One region of the Methylophaga sp. UBA2513 genome, then DNA from elsewhere that is predicted to be linked to it. Evidence: predicted binding sites of a transcription regulator. Region 1 holds the regulator's gene; each other region holds the start of a gene.
The links. Region 1 encodes FNR, which switches genes on or off when oxygen is low (the NO sensors DNR and NnrR bind a similar motif). Its sites were predicted from a motif close to TTGATNTANATCAA; they were not measured.

Region 1 (6,039 bases):
AACAAATAAAGAGAATTAATATGGCTAAATGGAAGTATCAATATAAATAATATTAATGAGATTTAAATTTCTAGCATCTCAAAGTCATCTTTACCAACGCCACATTCTGGGCATTCCCAATCATCTGGTATATCTTCCCAAGCCGTGCCAGGTGCAATACCTTCTTCTGGTAGGCCTTCAGCTTCGTCGTAAATAAATCCACAAACAATGCACTGCCACTTTTTCATACTGAAACTCCGAGATTTTTAAGTTTATTTATATGTGATGTTAACAAAATTGGGAGAGCTACGTTAGCGAAGTTTCAATAATAGAATAAAACTATTTACATTGTGACAGGTCGTACTTTTAAGACTTTTTAAATTAGCTATATATTTATGCTATAACTTAATATTAGACAAATAAACGGAAAAGCCGATTATGCGACTCCCCACACTGAGACAACTTCAATACCTTACCGCAGTAGTAGAAGAAAAGCATTTTGGCCATGCCGCTGAGAAATGTTTTGTTACCCAATCAACATTAAGTGCCGGAATACAAGATTTAGAGCAACTACTTGAAGTGTCTTTATTAGAAAGGACGAATAGGAAAGTCTTACCAACGCCGATTGGAGAAGAAATTGCCAGCAGAGCACAACAAATATTGTCATTGAGTGAAGACCTTGTTGATCTGGCGTTATCAGAAAAAAACCCGTTATCCGGTCGAATAAAAATAGGGATTATTCCGACGATAAGTCCTTTTTTATTACCAAAAGTATTACCAACGGTTAGAAAGCAGTTACCAGAGCTTGAAATCGTATTAATAGAAGACCAATCGGAGCGACTTTTAGATCAGTTAGAAAGCGGTAATATTGACGTTGCGGTATTAGCATTTCCATACAACACACGTGGTCTCACACATAGAGAGTTTGCCAAAGAATCCTTCTGGATAGCGCTGCCTAAGAACCACCCCTTAGCTGAGAAAGAAGAATTAAAAGCGAGCGATTTACCTACAAACGAATTGCTTTTATTGGCAGAAGGGCATTGCTTGAGGGAGCACGCACTAAGTGCATGCCAATTGCCTGCATCCGCTCAACGAAAGAGTGTACAAGCGACAAGTCTATATACACTGATTGAAATGGTTGCCAGTGGGTTGGGTATTACACTTATTCCAGACATGGCCGTTAATTCAGATATGGTTATTCATTCTGAGATTTGTTTAGTGCCCCTATCGGCAGATAACGATCAGGCTTTAAGAGAGATCGGCCTGGTCTGGCGACCAAGCTTCAGAAGGACCGCGACGTTAGAACAATTAGCGAAGACTTTTTCTGATGCGCTCGCTGATACAAATTATTCACTACGTGCATAAAACTCGCGCAATCTGAAGAAAACATGCTGTATAGCAAGTGATGTAAATGGAGGTTTAAATACAGCATAGACACGACCTTGTGGATCGACTAGATAAATATAGTGTTGCTGCTCGACTTTATTACTGTTCTGATAACTTTCCGGTTCCAGGTATAAAAAATCAAAACTTCTAATAACAGAATGAATAACATCAGCAGAACCACTATAAAGTTGTAGTGAGCTTTTAGGTAATGCAGAACTTTCGCCCTGATTATCGAAATTAATGAGTAAGAACTGGACTGTAGGCCCAGCAAATAAACGTTTAAGGTTTTGCATCACATCAATGACAACATCACATTCTGGCTGACAATGTGAGTGCGTAAAGTAAATAAAGCTCCAGCGACCATCGAAGCTGACATTCGTCAGAATCTGATTTGACTGACTATTAAGAACAAACTGAGGTAGTGTTTTAGGAGGTGAAATAAGAAACGGACGTAGCTCATCAGGAATATCTCGCCTATCTGGTTGCGAAATCTCCATTCGACTCACCCACAAAACTAAAATAATCAGGGTAATAGCAAGATATAACAGCAGAAAAGCCTTAGAATTGACACTTTTAATTGGCTTAAACATATAACATCTAACCTTGAATAGCCGGATGAAACCCTGTTGTGAGTAAAAAATGAGCGAGAAACTCTTCAAGTCTACCGCAGTTGTCAGTGTGATGACTTTTTTATCCCGGATATTGGGGTTTATTAGGGATATTGTCATAGCCAGAATGTTTGGCGCGGGCCTGGGAGCAGACGTATTTTTTGTCGCCTTCAAAATACCAAACTTTTTAAGACGCTTATTTGCAGAAGGGGCTTTTTCGCAGGCTTTTATACCAGTTCTTGCTGAGTTCAAAGAACATGGAGATAAACCTTTAAAAGACTTAATTGCCCAGACAAGCGGAACGTTGGCTGTAATATTAACGATGATTACAGCAATAGGGATAATTGCCGCACCGGTCATCATCATGGTGTTTGCACCCGGTTTTATTGAAGATCCAGTAAAGGCAGATTTAGCTGCAGATTTACTGACGATCACATTCCCTTATATCTTCTTTATCTCTTTAACTGCACTTGCAGGATCCATTCTGAACAGCTTTGGCAAATTCGCCATCCCCGCATTTACACCGGTTTTTTTAAATATTTCATTGATTAGTACCGCAATATGGTTATCACCTAATTTAAGTGAGCCAGTGACGGGCTTGGCCTGGGGGGTCTTCATAGGCGGCCTTGTACAGTTTATTTTTCAATTACCTTTTCTGATAAAACTTGGATTATTACCTTGGCCAAAATGGGGATGGAAAAGTGAGGGTGTCAGAAAAATTACCAGATTAATGATACCCGCGATGTTTGGGGTATCAGTAGCACAAATAAATCTTCTATTAGATACCTTACTTGCCTCGTTTTTAGTGACGGGCAGTATTTCCTGGCTGTATTACTCAGATCGTCTTGTTGAGTTTCCATTAGGCGTTTTTGGCATCGCTTTGTCTACCGTCATTTTGCCGAGTCTTTCTAGAAAACATGCGGCCAAGTCGACAGAAGAATTCTCAGACACTATCGACTGGGCCTTACGCTGGGTATTTCTAATTGGTACACCAGCAGCGATAGGGCTTATTTACTTGGCAGAACCACTACTAATGACCTTGTTTCAATATGGCGAATTTACGGTGATGGATTCACATAAAGCTTCATTGAGTTTAATGGCTTATGGTTTGGGACTGTTGCCATTCATATTTATTAAAGTATTAGCGCCAGGTTATTACGCGAGGCAGGATACAAAAACTCCCGTGAAGATTGGCATTATTGCGATGATTAGTAATATGGCATTGAACGTCGTACTGATGATCTATCTTGATCATGTTGGTTTGGCATTAGCAACAGCACTGTCTGCCATGCTGAACGCGGGTTTGCTATATCACGGACTGAGGAAAAGATCCGTTTATACCCCCAATTCAGGCTGGGGTAAATTCTCATTAAAGTTAGTCATTGCTAATAGCAGTTTGTTCGTTTTTTTACTCCTACTTAATCCACAACACAATGAATGGGTAATATGGGATGCATGGCAACGAGGCGGACATTTATTCGGTCTGATCGTTGGTGCTGCAGTCATTTACTTCACTTTTTTACTCGTACTACGTATCAATCTAAAAAGTTTAGTCAGGCCAATAATGAGATAAAAAAAAGGCCCTCCGAGGAGGGCCAAGCACTACGAGGACATAAATTTCTTAGAAGCGGCGTCCGATACCAATACCCCAAACGAATGGGTCAATATCGGCATGAATTTTAGCTTTTTGAATTGTTCCACCTGCAATATTTGTGAAGTGTGCTTCAGTATCAATATCAATATATTTGACATCAAAGTTGACAAACCAATCATCATTTAAAGCCACATCCACACCAGCTTGAGCTGCTAAGCCCCATGAACTATCAAGTTTTACTTTTGACCCGGGTGTATCTAAAACATCACCGGCAACTTCTTCATCAAAGAAATAAGTATAGTTAACACCTGCTCCGATATATGGACGAATGTTTGAGTCAGGCATGAAGTGATATTGCAGCGTTAATGTAGGTGGCAATACTTTTGTATCAATAACATCACCCAATGCAGACCAGTTTTTTTCACCTTTCACTGTGTGCTCTGAATACCCTAAAATTAATTCCACACCCCAATTTTTGTGGAACATATAAGTGATATCAAGTTCAGGCACTGTATCTGAGTTCACACTGACACCCTCACCACCAGCAGCACCATCAGCGTATAACTGACCACTATCATCATTAGGGTTGACGTTTATGACACGACCACGGACTAACCAGTCGCCAGCTTCATAGGCCATTGCTGGTGCAGCAACAGTAGAAAGACCTAATGTAGTAAGTAGTGCTGCAGCTAATGTTGTTGTTTTCATTTTTTCCTCCTGGGACAAACTATGTTCTGTAAGACATGGTTTGAATTTTACGGAGGTGTGGACTTAATGCATTGACCTGGATCAATAAAGCGAGCGCTTACCAATTTTTCCCAAGATTAACCGCATAATGCTTTTAATTTTTCAGCATCACGAATAGAAATCGACTTATTATGAATGTCGATCAAGCCTTCTTCTTGAAAACGAGAGAAAAGGCGGCTGACGGTTTCTACAGCTAAGCCCAGATGATTAGCGATATCACCACGGGACATACTCAGTTGAAATTCACGTGCAGAAAAACCCCGATCTTGGAAACGACGGGAAATAGATAATAAAAATGTCGCTAATTTTTCTTCAGCGGTTTTTTTGCCAAGCAAAAACATCAGGCTTTTATCACCTGATAACTCCTTACTTAAACGCGACATCATCTGCACTTGCAGTTGAGGCATATTTGCGCCTAGCTCTTGCAACATATCAAAAGGTAATTCACAAACACTGCTGCTTTCTAAAGCCTTAGCATTCGAACGGTAGGCTTGTTCGTAAATGGCATCAAGGCCAACAAACTCACCTGGAAAATAAAATCCGGTGACTTGCTCCCGACCATCGACAGCAGACACCGTAGTTTTAAATGAGCCTGAGCGGACAACATAAATAGAATTGAACGGTGTTTGAGTGCTGAATAAAGGCTGACCACGTGAGTAACTCTGACTACGTTTAATGATTTTATCTAATTGAATCAGGTCATTATTATGTAAACCAAGAGGCAAACATAATCGATAAAGTGAGCATTCCTGACACGCAAGATTATGCTCATGTTCAACTTTGGCGAGGTCCTGAAATAGGGGGGTAACGTTGCCTAACTGAGTCATTGTTAATCCTGTGTTGTGAACATCGACTATAATAACGCTTCAAACCCTTGTTCGAAACAGTTATTATCTCTTTTTATTATTAATTTCAGGAACTCAAATGACCACTCGTAGCGCGTCAGTTGCGCGAAACACGCTAGAAACACAGATCGAAGTATCAATCAATCTGGATGGAAGCGGTCAATTCAATGCCGAAACCGGTGTCCCATTTTTAGATCACATGATGGATCAAATTGCTCGTCATGGTTTGTTTGATTTATCGGTCAAAGCCAATGGTGACTTACATATTGACGCACATCACACTGTTGAAGATGTCGGCATTACGATAGGTCAAGCGCTGAAGAAAGCCTTGGGTGATAAAAAAGGGGTTGTTCGCTACGGACATGCCTATGTCCCCTTAGATGAGGCTCTGTCTCGAGTGGTACTCGATCTCTCTGGTCGTCCTGGTCTCGAATTTGATGTCACATTTACCCGCGACAAGATTGGCGAATTCGATGTCGACCTGTTCTATGAGTTTTTCCAGGGCTTAGTGAATCATGCTGGTATGACTCTGCACATCGATAATTTAAAAGGCCGCAATGCTCATCATATTGCTGAAACCATATTTAAGGCATTTGGTCGTGCATTACGAATGGCTGTTTCACTGGATCAGCGCGCACTGGAGCAATTGCCTTCAACCAAAGGTGCTTTATAATCCTTTATTAAGAATTATTAGCCAATAAAACTAAGTAAATAAACAGGTTTAACATGCATCACATAGCAGTGATTGACTACGGCATGGGTAATTTACGCTCAGTATCAAAAGCACTGGAAGCAGTTTCTAATAATGCCTCTGTTGTTGTCACATCTGACCCTAAAACCATTCTTTCTGCCAGTCATGTTTTATTTCCGGGTGTCGGCG
Region 2 (6,039 bases), 130 kb from region 1:
GTTCTGACGGCTGACGTAAAGCGCTTCTACATGATGTTCATTCAGGGCCCGGTGTGCTTCGAACAAACTGGTATGTAAGGAAATTTTGTGCACATCTCGGCGTGTGCCGGGAATTTGCATTAAGTCGATTTCGGTATTTTCACCTATGTCTTTGACGCTGACAGCTCTGGCCAGATCGCTGGCGGGCATCATTACTACAGGAATGCGATCGCGGGTAATAATGATCCATTCGGGGCTGTTTTTTAAGGTTTGCATGGCCATTTGGGCGCTGATGGTTTGATTTAACGTGACAAAGTTACGTTGCATGGCCGCGCCCACACTGATCTTACGTAATGCTTGTGAGATGGGGTCATTTTGAAAGTCGAGACCACGATAACGAAGAATGCTGACAAATAAGGCATCAAGCTTGAAGTAGTCATGAATAATCAAACTGGAGAAAACGATAGCGAGCATGCCGGGCAGGATGATTTCCGGATTACCGGTTAATTCCAGCATCGCCATTAAAGCCGCAAGTGGGGCTTTGAGTGTGGCAGACATCATCGCACACATACCGATAACGGCATAAAAGGTCATGGAAGAGGCATATTCCGGTAAGGCTAAATTACCGATATAACCCAGGATCGCACCAGCACATGCACCCACGACCATGGTGGGGCCGACCATACCTGCGGGGATACCAAAACCCACACAAGCAGAGGACAGGACAAGTTTCAGCACCAGGATAATGACCAGGCTGCCAATCGCGATTTCATTAGCGGAGATACTGCCAATAATGCCGTAGCCCATGCCCATCACTTCAGGCACGGCCATGCCAAACACACCCATTAAAATACCGGCATAGGTTGGACGTAACCAAGCAGGATGTTTACTAAAGGTGCCGGAAAACAATTGTAGGCTTTTTAAAGATAAGGTGGCTAAAAAACCAATAATGATGCCCAGAAAAATAATGTAGGGCAGCTCCCATAACGACTGCATTTCGGAGGCAAGGTTAACAAAAACCGTATCATCTCCAAAGGTGAGCCGACAGACCACTGCACCGGTTACCGCTGCCAGAATGACTGGAATAAAACTGGCAATGTGGTATTCCATCATGATGACTTCCATCGCAAAGATCACACCAGCGATGGGCGTATTAAAGGAGGCAGCAATGGCGGCGGCAGAGCCAGAAGCAACTAGAATACGCACACTGTTATTTGGGAGCTCTAACCCGCTTGCAAGCAAACTGCCACTGGCAGCACCCAGATGCACACCCGGGCCTTCACGACCGACAGAGTGGCCTGTAATGATGGCGATACTGGTACCTATAAATTGCCGGACGGCATTTTGCCAAGGCAGACGACCCTCATAGGATGAGAGCCGTTCGATAACATGCAAAATACCAGTGTTACGTTGCTCTGCATCCAGTCCGCGAAATAACAGCCCAATTAGCAAGCTGCCGATAATGGGGAGTGCCAGTAACCAGTACCAGGGTAATGAGTCGTAACTTTCCACTTCACCGGAGGGGAACAGGGCCATTTGACCAAAATCAATGGTCAGGCGCAGTAGAATAATGGCGAGACTCGACAGTAATCCGGTAATGACAGCAAGCACATACAGCTTGACGCCCAATCGACCAAAGATGAAGTACTGTCGGAGTTTTTCCAGCATGTGCCCTATATAACTTTGGAAAATCGCTGCCTTGCTTGTTGACTGTATTTATCAAACACCATGCAGATATTACGAATTAACAAGCGGCCGGCGGGTAAGACTTCTATAGAGTCCCATTTATACTGCAACAGGCCGTCTTGGGCAAATTGTTCTAGGTCTTCAATGGCGTCGGCAAAATAGTCGTTGAAGTTGAGGTTGTAAGCTTTTTCGATAGTGGGAATATCCAGAGCAAAATCACAAATTAGTCGGGTGATGATGTCTCGGCGACATTTATCATCGTCATCCAGCTCAACACCACGTAAGACCGGCAATTTGCCCGCCTTAATCGCTTCATCATATTCCGGCAGTGTTTTCACATTTTGCACATAGGCATCACCGACTTTACCGATGGAGGTCACACCAAAACCAATCAGATCACACTCAGCACGAGTCGAGTAACCCTGGAAGTTGCGATAAAGCTGTTTGTTTTGTTGAGCTAGCGTCAGCTCATCGTCTGGTTTGGCAAAGTGATCCATGCCTATATATACATAACCTGCGGCGGTCAGTTTATCGATGGTGCGATGCAGAATCTGTAATTTCACCTGTGGTAGTGGAATGTCAGCCGTAGCAATTTGCCGTTGTGTTTTAAATAGATCAGGCATGTGAGCGTAGTTGAACACGGACAAACGATCAGGACTGGCAGCAATCACTTTATCCAAAGTTTCGCTGAAGCTTTCTACGGTTTGATGAGGCAGACCATAGATCAGATCCAGGCTGATACTGCGGAAACCTTCTCGACGGGCAGCGTCTAAAATCGAGAAGGTTTGTTCTTCGGTTTGAATACGGTTAACGGCTTTCTGCACCTTAGGGTTGAAGTCCTGCAAACCGAGGCTGATGCGGTTAAAGCCAAGCTCTCTTAATAGTTTTATGGTGGCGTCATCGGCTTCACGTGGATCGATTTCAATCGAAAACTCACCTTTGTCATCATCTGCTAAGGTGAAGTGTTGACGTGTGTGCGCCATCAGTTCACGCATTTGCTGATGAGTTAAAAATGTAGGCGTGCCACCGCCCCAGTGCAGTTGTTCAACTACTCGGTTTGAGTCGAACAATTCAGCCTGCATACGGATTTCTTCATACAGGTTTTCTAAGTAAGGCTGAGCATGCTGGCGGTTTTTGGTGATGATTTTATTGCATGCACAATAGAAACAAACGGTATCGCAAAACGGCACATGGAAATACAGAGAAAGCGGGCCTCCACGCTGATTAGATAAAGAAATATGTTGAGCGTATGTGTCGGCTGTAAAACCATGATGAAATTCGACCGCTGTCGGGTAAGAGGTATAACGTGGGCCGGCTTTGTCGTAACGGCAGATTAATCCTTCATTAAATTCAATCGCATCAGTCATGGTTTTATTCCTAAATAATGTGCGCAAAGTATAACCAGCGAGGATTTAAGCTGTTTTATTATCCGAACAGATCTTGACCTGGATCAAAGCTAGCAGTGGCTGCTGACGGATTGCTTGAGAAAAAGAATCGCTTTGCCTTTATAAATCATCCATTTTGGTGGTTTGGAAAAGCGGTTATCTACGGTATTATTAGCCTCTTTTTTAGCATCTCCGGCAATCATCTATGAAAGTATTAGTCATCGGTAGCGGTGGGCGCGAACATGCTCTCGCCTGGAAACTGAATCAATCTCCAAAGTGTTCTCAGGTTTTTGTGGCACCCGGTAATCCCGGCACCGCCAGTGAAAGCAATATCAGCAATGTGGATATCAAAGTCGAAGATATCGCCGGGCTGGTGAAATTTGCTCAGGACAACGCGATTGATTTAACCGTGGTGGGGCCGGAAGTGCCATTAACCATGGGTGTGGTTGATGCCTTTGAAGCTGCCGGTTTACGTTGTTTTGGTCCATCAAAAGCGGCGGCAGAATTAGAAGCCTCAAAAAGCTTCACTAAAGATTTCCTCGCTCGTCACCAGATTCCAACCGCGGCATATCAAGTATTTACGCAAGTGGATGAAGCCAAAGCTTATATTCAAGAGCAGGGCGCACCCATTGTTGTTAAAGCCGATGGTTTAGCAGCAGGCAAAGGCGTGATTGTGGCGATGACCGAAGCCGAAGCGATTTCAGCGGTTGAAGATATGCTGTCTGGCAATGCCTTTGGTGACGCCGGTAGCCGTGTGGTTATTGAAGAATTTATGACAGGCGAAGAAGCCAGTTTCATCGTGATGGTGGATGGCGAACACATCCTGCCATTGGCGACATCACAAGATCACAAAGCTCGCGACAATGGCGATAAAGGCCCTAACACGGGTGGGATGGGCGCTTATTCTCCTGCACCTGTGGTCACCGATGAGGTGTTTACACGCATTATGGCGGAAGTGATTGAGCCAACTGTGAAAGGCATGGCGGCTGATGGTCGCCCTTATACTGGCTTTTTATATGCGGGGCTGATGATTGATCAAGCAGGCGCGCCACGCGTAGTTGAATATAACTGCCGTTTTGGTGATCCAGAAACTCAGCCGATTTTGATGCGTTTACAGTCGGACCTAGTCACATTATGTGAAGCGGCATTAGACAAGCGTTTAAACGAAGTCGAAGCTGAGTGGGATTCGCGTGCGGCCATTGGTGTGGTAATGGCGGCTGGCGGCTATCCAGATAGTTACCGTAAAGGTGATGTGATTACGGGTATTGCAGACGCCGAACAAAATGGCAGTAAAGTCTTCCATGCAGGTACAGCGAGTCAGGGTGATAATGTCGTCACGGCTGGCGGTCGCGTGTTATGTGTCACGGCACTGGGCAATACTGTGGCTGAAGCGCAAAAATCAGCGTATGACGCATTGAGTCATATTAAGTGGGATGATGCGTATTTCCGTACTGATATCGCTTATCGCGCTGTGGCACGTGAGCAAGGCTAAACTCACGGTTTGAGAATGTAAAAAAGGGGTTACTGGTTAACCCCTTTTTATTGAGTGAAATCAGGGTATGCAATCAATGTGGTCTGACTAGGGGCGAGAACATGACAAATACTTGGCGATTACGAGAAGCGGTAAAAACACTGAATGCAGGTGGCGTTATCGGCTACCCGACAGAGGCTGTGTTTGGTGTGGGGTGCGACCCTTGGGATGAAGAAGCCTTATTACGTTTATTAGAATTGAAGCAGCGCCCCTTGCATAAAGGTCTTATTCTGATTGCTGCTGATTTTAATCAGTTACAAGATTTTATTCAGCCCATTGAAGCTTCAGTGTTAGCTGAGTTGAATAAAACCTGGCCCGGTCCGGTCACCTGGTTATTGCCTGTTCGTGAAGAAGTCTCGATGTTACTGACAGGTTTGCATGACACCATTGCCGTGCGTGTCACAGCGCATCCACAAACGCGCGCTTTATGTGAGGCTTTTGGTGGGGCGATAGTCTCGACCAGTGCCAATATAAACGGATTACGACCAGCGATGAATGTGCATCAGGTGCGTTGGCAGTTACCTGAATTGGATTATGTTTTGCCCGGCAGCTTGGGTGGCGCCAAAAAACCAAGCCAAATCAGAGACGCACGAACAGGAGAAATTTTACGATGAGTACCCCCGATATTAATGCCGTTCGTGAGTATCTACTTCGTCTACAAGAAATTATATGCAAAGAACTTGAATTAATAGATGGTGGAGCCACGTTTGAAATTGATGACTGGAAACGTGAAACGGGCGGTGGTGGTCGCACACGAGTTTTAAGCAATGGTGCGGTATTTGAGCAGGGTGGTGTCAATTTTTCTGAAGTGAGTGGTGATAATTTACCGGCTTCAGCCACGGCCAGCCGTCCAGAGTTAGCGGGTCGAAGCTTTCGAGCAATGGGCGTGTCGCTGGTGATTCATCCACATAATCCTTATGTGCCGACATCACATGCCAATGTCCGCTTTTTTATCGCAGAAAAAGAAGGCGAAGAGCCTATTTGGTGGTTTGGTGGTGGCTATGATTTAACACCTTATTACGGCAATGAAGAGGATGTGATTCACTGGCATACAACGGCTAAAGCCGCGTGTGATCCATTTGGTGATGATGTTTATGCACGCTTTAAATCATGGTGTGATGAGTATTTTTACCTGAAACATCGTGATGAGTGCCGTGGCGTCGGTGGTTTGTTTTTTGATGATTTGAATGAGTGGGGCTTTGATCGCTGTTTTGCATTTATGCAATCGGTTGGTGACAGCTATATCAAAGCTTACGCACCCATTGTACAAAAACGAAAAGACACAGAATTTGGTGAGCGCGAACGTGATTTTCAACTCTATCGTCGTGGTCGTTATGTTGAGTTTAATCTGGTGTATGACCGCGGCACATTATTTGGATTGCAGTCGGGTGGTCGTACTGAATCGATTTTGATGTCGCTACCACCACTGGTGAAGTGGCGTTATCACTGGATTCCGGA
Region 3 (6,039 bases), on a different contig from region 1:
AGGCGCCCTTATGAAGTTAGCGCAACACTTAGATCTTCAATTTGAACTTGATGAAAATGGACTAAAAGTACTTTTAGAAGGGCAAGAAGTCAGTCAACAAATTCGAACAGAAAAAGCGGGTAATGCCGCATCGAAAGTGGCCGTTATCCCATCTGTCAGAGCGGCTTTATTACAACGCCAACGTGATTTTGCCCAAGCTCCAGGTCTGGTCACAGATGGTCGTGATATGGGTACTGTGGTCTTCCCTGACGCACAATTTAAAGTGTTTCTAACGGCAAGTGCAGAAGAAAGGGCGTTAAGACGTCATAAGCAGTTGAAAGAGAAAGGAATTGAGAGTAACCTTTCCGATCTCATTGCAGAAATCTCGGAGCGTGACAAACGCGATAGTGAACGCAAAGTCGCGCCGTTATTACCTGCTAAGGATGCTTTGATACTGGATTCTACCGAATTAGGTATTACTGCAGTATACGAAAAAGTGCGCAGTTATTGTGCAATTTAAATTTTTGGTGCCTGTTCGATTCTTGTCGAATGGGATGTTTAACGATCTCGCATCAGCGAGTGATTAATTAGGTGATCTTGTTTCCTCAACAGGGTCAAGGATATTTAACAATGAGCGAAAGCTTTGCTGATCTCTTTGAAGAGAGTCTAAATTCAACTCCAATGCAACCAGGCAAAATTGTTACCGGTACGGTAGTCAATGTAGGTCCTGATGTTGTTATGGTCAATGCCGGTCTTAAATCAGAAGGCGCTATCCCTGTTTCAGAATTTCTGAACGAAAATGGTGAAGTGACTGTTTCTGTTGGTGACTTAGTCGACGTATCGCTGGAATCATTAGAAGATGGTTTTGGTGCAACACAACTGTCACGTGATAAAGCGAAAGCTGCCGAAGCATGGACTAAATTGGAACACGCGTTTGAAGCGGGTGAAACCGTTATGGGTATCATTTCTGGTAAGGTCAAAGGTGGTTTCACCGTCGATCTGGAAAATATCCGTGCATTCCTTCCTGGTTCTTTGGTTGATGTTCGTCCAATCCGTGATACGACTCACCTGGAAAATAAAGAACTCGAATTCAAACTGATTAAACTTGATCGTCCACGTAACAACATTGTTGTTTCACGTCGTGCGATTATGGAAGAAGAAAACAGTGCAGAACGCGAAGCGTTACTAGAAACGCTGGAAGAAGGCAAAGTGGTTAAAGGTATTGTTAAGAACCTGACTGACTACGGTGCGTTCGTTGATCTGGGCGGCATCGATGGTCTGTTACATATCACTGATATGGCATGGAAACGTGTTAAACATCCATCTGAAGTTGTTGCTATCGGTGACGAAATCGAAGTTCAAGTACTGAAATTTGATAAAGAACGTGAACGTGTTTCTCTGGGTCTGAAACAAATGGGTGATGATCCTTGGAAAGATATCGCTCGCCGTTATCCAAACAGCACACGTATTCACGGTAAAGTCACTAACATTGCTGACTACGGTTGCTTCGTTGAAATCGAAGATGGCGTTGAAGGTTTAGTTCACATGTCTGAAATGGACTGGACTAACAAAAACGTTCACCCATCTAAACTGGTTCAATTAGGTGATGAAGTTGAAGTAATGGTTCTGGATATTGATGCAGAACGTCGCCGTATTTCACTGGGTATCAAACAATGCCAGACTAATCCTTGGGAAGAGTTTGCAATGACTCATAATAAGGGTGACAAAGTCAGTGGCGCTATCAAGTCAATCACTGATTTCGGTATCTTCATCGGTTTAGACGGTGGTATCGATGGCTTGATTCACTTGTCTGATATCTCTTGGGAAGAAGACAACGAAGAATTAATTCGTGACTTCAAGAAAGGTGATGATGTTGAAGCTGTTGTTTTAGCAATCGATCCAGAACGTGAGCGTATCTCTTTAGGTATTAAACAATTACAAGACGATCCGTTCTCAGCTTATTTAGCTGAAAACCCACGTGGAAGTATTGTTAACGGTAAAGTGACTGCTGTTGATGCTCGTGGTGCAACTATTGAATTAGCTGAAGGCGTTGAAGGTTATGTTCGTGCTGCGGATATCGCTCGTGAACGTGTTGAAGACGCAAGCAAAATTCTGGCTGTAGGTGATGACGTCGAAGCGAAATTTACTGGTATGTCACGTAAAGACCGCACCTTAACTCTGTCTATCAAAGCGAAAGATGATCAAGAAGAATCTGAAGCTGTGAAAGAGTACAGTAATGTTTCTGCAGGCAACACAACACTGGGTGATTTGCTGAAAGAACAAATGGATCAGAAAGACAACTAATCGTTTTTCATATTAAAGATGAACCCCTGAATTTTTCAGGGGTTTTTCTCTAATAGATTCAGAAGATTAAAACCAATACTTCATATTGGTGTTTAGCGCATTATTCCAGGAATTTTAAAGACATGACCAAATCAGATTTGATTGAAGTTTTATCTGAAAAACAATCTCTATTGAATTATCGTGACGTTGAGCTTGCAGTTAAACTCATCTTAGAACAGATGAGTGATAGTTTGTCACAAGGAGATAGAATTGAAATTCGCGGGTTTGGTAGTTTTACCTTACATCATCGACCACCACGTGTCGGACGTAATCCAAAAAGCGGTGAATCAGTTCAGCTGGATGAGAAATACGTGCCGCATTTCAAACCTGGTAAAGAGTTGCGTGACCGTGTTAACGACGCGGCAGGATATCAGTAACACAGATGAAACTGAGTCAGGAAGCGGTTCACGAATATAACCAAATCCACTCATATACAGAACAGTCAGTGACTGTTCGACATAAAAACACACAGACATTGACGTCATACGACGCAGCGTTTGTACTGACGCCAAACCAAATATTAGAAAATATAGACGTCAGTGATATCAAAAACTTATCAGCAGACACTCTGTCTGCACTTAAAGAGCTGGCTCCGGAAGTCATTATATTTACCTCGGATGCCAGCCTCTCTTTTCCGTTATTACAAATGGCCGAATATTTTAATAAACAAGGTATTGGTACTGAGTTTATGTCACGATCTTCTGCCTGTCATACATACAATTTACTATTGATAGAAGAACGTTCTGTAATACTCATTGTTAGTCCTTGAAGCCACACATAAAATAATAAGCCGCAATCCCCCCTCATCTTGACGTCACCGATATTTCTTTTTTTTTGATGGAAGTACATAACTAATTGTTTTTTTAATACAAAATCATGCTTGGTTATGGGCGTTAAGACTGATTAACTTGACCAGAGATTTTGATCTTAGGAAAATTCCATGTTACGTGCGGGTGAGGCATTTCACAGCACACTGTGCTTTATCACACTACGTTTGATCTAGATCAATGTTTTGGTGTGAAGCAAATCAGCTGATTGATGTAAAATTCTAACTGCTTTCGATGTTCATTGAGGCACGTAGAAAAGGGTCCTAATTTTGTTGAGTGATTGACAACAAAATTGAGAGAGAGTTTTCCAAAGAGAGAAGGTGTGGTCGCTATGCAAGCGGAACAACAATATAACTATCAAGTGGTCAAGTGGTTTGCCTATATGGCATGCGTATACTTGGTCGTTGGCACCGGTATCGGTGTTTATATCGCCTCAGAACTGGCTTGGCCAGTCCTGAATTTTGATAATCCATATATCAGTTTTGGTCGTTTACGTCCTTTACATACTAATGCGGTTATTTTTGCTTTTGGTGGTTCTACATTAATGGCTACAGCGTTCTATATTGTGCAACGCACCTGCCGTACACCGTTATGGAGCAATAAATTAGCCTGGTTTACATTCTGGGGCTGGAATCTCGTTATTCTCAGCGCTGTCATTACCTTACCTCTTGGTTATACTCAATCTAAAGAATATGCTGAATTAGAATGGCCAATTGATATTTTGATTGCTGTAGTCTGGCTGGCCTACACATTTAATTTCATCATGACGATTTCAATTCGCAAGGTTTCGCATATCTATGTAGCAAACTGGTTCTTTATTGCGATGATGGTCATGATCACATATCTCCACGTTGTGAACAGTTTGGCTATACCTGTTGAGTTGTTTAAATCTTATTCACTGTTTGCTGGTGTGCAAGATGCGATGATTCAATGGTGGTGGGGACACAATGCGGTAGGTTTCTTCCTGACTGCTGGTTTCTTGGGGATCATGTATTACTTTGTACCTAAGCAAGCGAATCGTCCTGTTTATTCATACCGTTTATCTGTTATCCATTTCTGGGCCTTAGTTTTCGGTTACGTTTGGTTAGGGGCTCACCATCTTCAATATACTGCTTTACCTGACTGGACTGGATCATTGGGTGCAGCTATTTCATTGGCGATGATCATTCCTTCATGGGGTGGTGCAATCAACGGTATGTTCACATTAAGTGGTGCCTGGGACAAACTACGTACTGACTATATCTTACGTTTCTTGATTGTCTCTTTAGCATTCTATGCGATGTCAACATTTGAAGGCCCTGTTATGGCCGCAAAAACAGTAAACGCATTGTCACACTACACTGACTGGACTATTGGTCACGTTCACTCGGGCGCATTAGGTTGGGTCGCGATGGTATCTATTGGTGCGCTGTATCACATGGTAGAACGTATGTGGGGAACGACTATGTACTCAATTCGTTTGGTCAACCTGCACTTCTGGATGGCTACGATTGGTACAGCGGTTTACATCACAGCCATGTGGGTATCAGGCATCATGCAAGGTCTGATGTGGCGTGCATATGATGACTACGGTAACTTGGCCTACACCTTTGTTGAGTCTGTGGCTCAAATGCATCCTTACTATGCGATGCGCGCCGTTGGCGGACTTATCTTCTTCTCAGGTGCCTGTATCATGTTATTCAATGTCACAGTGACTATTCGTCGAGCAATTGCTAAGCCTTCGGCTGCAATGGCTACTGCTGCTAACATTTAAGGAGACTGGAATGTCTGATCATAATTCTAATAAACCAGTTACCTTCCAAGAGAAACTGGAAAAAAATATCTGGGCCCTTGTATTAGCAACAGCACTTGTGGTCTCAGTGGGTGGTATCGTAGAAATCGTGCCTTTATTCTATCTCAAAACAACCTTTGAAGATCAAGTGCATCCTGACTATGAAGAATTGAAAACAGTTCGTCCATATTCTGCACTTGAGTTAGCGGGTCGTGATATTTATCAACGTGAAGGTTGTTATCTGTGTCATTCGCAAATGATTCGTCCTTTCCGTGATGAAAAAGACCGTTATGGTCATTATTCTCTGGCTGTTGAATCAAAATACGACCATCCATTCCAATGGGGATCAAAACGTACTGGACCTGATCTTGCTCGTGTTGGTGGTAAATACTCCGATGCATGGCAGATTCAGCATCTTCGTGATCCACGTTCAGTCGTTCCTGAATCTGTCATGCCAAGCTATCCATGGCTTGATGATGCCACTATCGATGGTCCTGGGATTGAAAAACGCTTACGTGCTATGAAGGTATTGGGTGTTCCTTACACTGATGAGCAAATTAATAATGCGGCAGCAGCAGTTGAAGGCAAGACTGAAATGCAGGCCTTAGTGGCTTATCTTCAAGTATTGGGAACAATGGTCAACTTTGAACCCGGCAGGTCATATCGTGAGTAAACTTCAAGAGTATTTTCATACTAATTGGAGCGAAATGACAGCAACCGACTGGTTTGGCTTGGTGTTTACAGTAGTTATTTTTGTACTGATGGTGGTGCTCTATTTTTGGGTTCTGAATCCAAAAAACAAAGATAAAATAGAGTCTCACCGCACCATGCTGCAGGACGATGACGATACAAATTCGGAGAAATAATGATGGCTGATAATAAAAAGAATCCTAATGAAGTGCCTGACACAGGGCATGAATGGGATGGCATCAGAGAGTTAGAAAACCCACCACCACGCTGGTGGACAAATGCCCTGTATTTAAGTGGTTTGTTAGTATTGGTTTACTTTATCCTTTATCCATCACTGCCGTTGATTAATGACAGTACTAAAGGACTGTTGGGCTGGACTCAAATCAAAGAATACAAAGAAGATTTAGCTAAGGTTCAAGATGTTAGAGC

Region 2: a site for FNR is predicted at 3,106-3,119, ahead of hemN (oxygen-independent coproporphyrinogen III oxidase). Genes of this name have one in related genera too.
Region 3: a site for FNR is predicted at 3,317-3,330, ahead of ccoN (cytochrome-c oxidase, cbb3-type subunit I). Genes of this name have one in related genera too.

Annotation. Positions count from the first base shown of each region.
Region 1 covers NZ_DDNT01000007.1:132,042-138,080, forward strand. The annotation lists gene rd (rubredoxin) at 63-227, opposite strand; gene B3V56_RS03615 (hydrogen peroxide-inducible genes activator) at 418-1,344, shown strand; gene B3V56_RS03620 (SCO family protein) at 1,326-1,862, opposite strand; gene murJ (murein biosynthesis integral membrane protein MurJ) at 2,005-3,546, shown strand; gene B3V56_RS03630 (OmpW/AlkL family protein) at 3,595-4,275, opposite strand; gene fnr (fumarate/nitrate reduction transcriptional regulator Fnr) at 4,392-5,141, opposite strand; gene hisB (imidazoleglycerol-phosphate dehydratase HisB) at 5,239-5,832, shown strand; gene hisH (imidazole glycerol phosphate synthase subunit HisH) at 5,886-6,039, shown strand, end outside.
Region 2 covers NZ_DDNT01000007.1:812-6,850, reverse strand. The annotation lists gene B3V56_RS02995 (chloride channel protein) at 1-1,647, opposite strand, end outside; gene hemN (oxygen-independent coproporphyrinogen III oxidase) at 1,653-3,032, opposite strand; gene purD (phosphoribosylamine--glycine ligase) at 3,256-4,542, shown strand; gene B3V56_RS02980 (Sua5/YciO/YrdC/YwlC family protein) at 4,644-5,195, shown strand; gene hemF (oxygen-dependent coproporphyrinogen oxidase) at 5,192-6,039, shown strand, end outside.
Region 3 covers NZ_DDNT01000022.1:56,263-62,301, forward strand. The annotation lists gene cmk ((d)CMP kinase) at 1-499, shown strand, start outside; gene rpsA (30S ribosomal protein S1) at 610-2,283, shown strand; gene B3V56_RS14415 (integration host factor subunit beta) at 2,406-2,699, shown strand; gene B3V56_RS14420 (MTH938/NDUFAF3 family protein) at 2,705-3,091, shown strand; gene ccoN (cytochrome-c oxidase, cbb3-type subunit I) at 3,481-4,902, shown strand; gene ccoO (cytochrome-c oxidase, cbb3-type subunit II) at 4,913-5,593, shown strand; gene B3V56_RS14435 (cbb3-type cytochrome c oxidase subunit 3) at 5,628-5,786, shown strand; gene ccoP (cytochrome-c oxidase, cbb3-type subunit III) at 5,786-6,039, shown strand, end outside.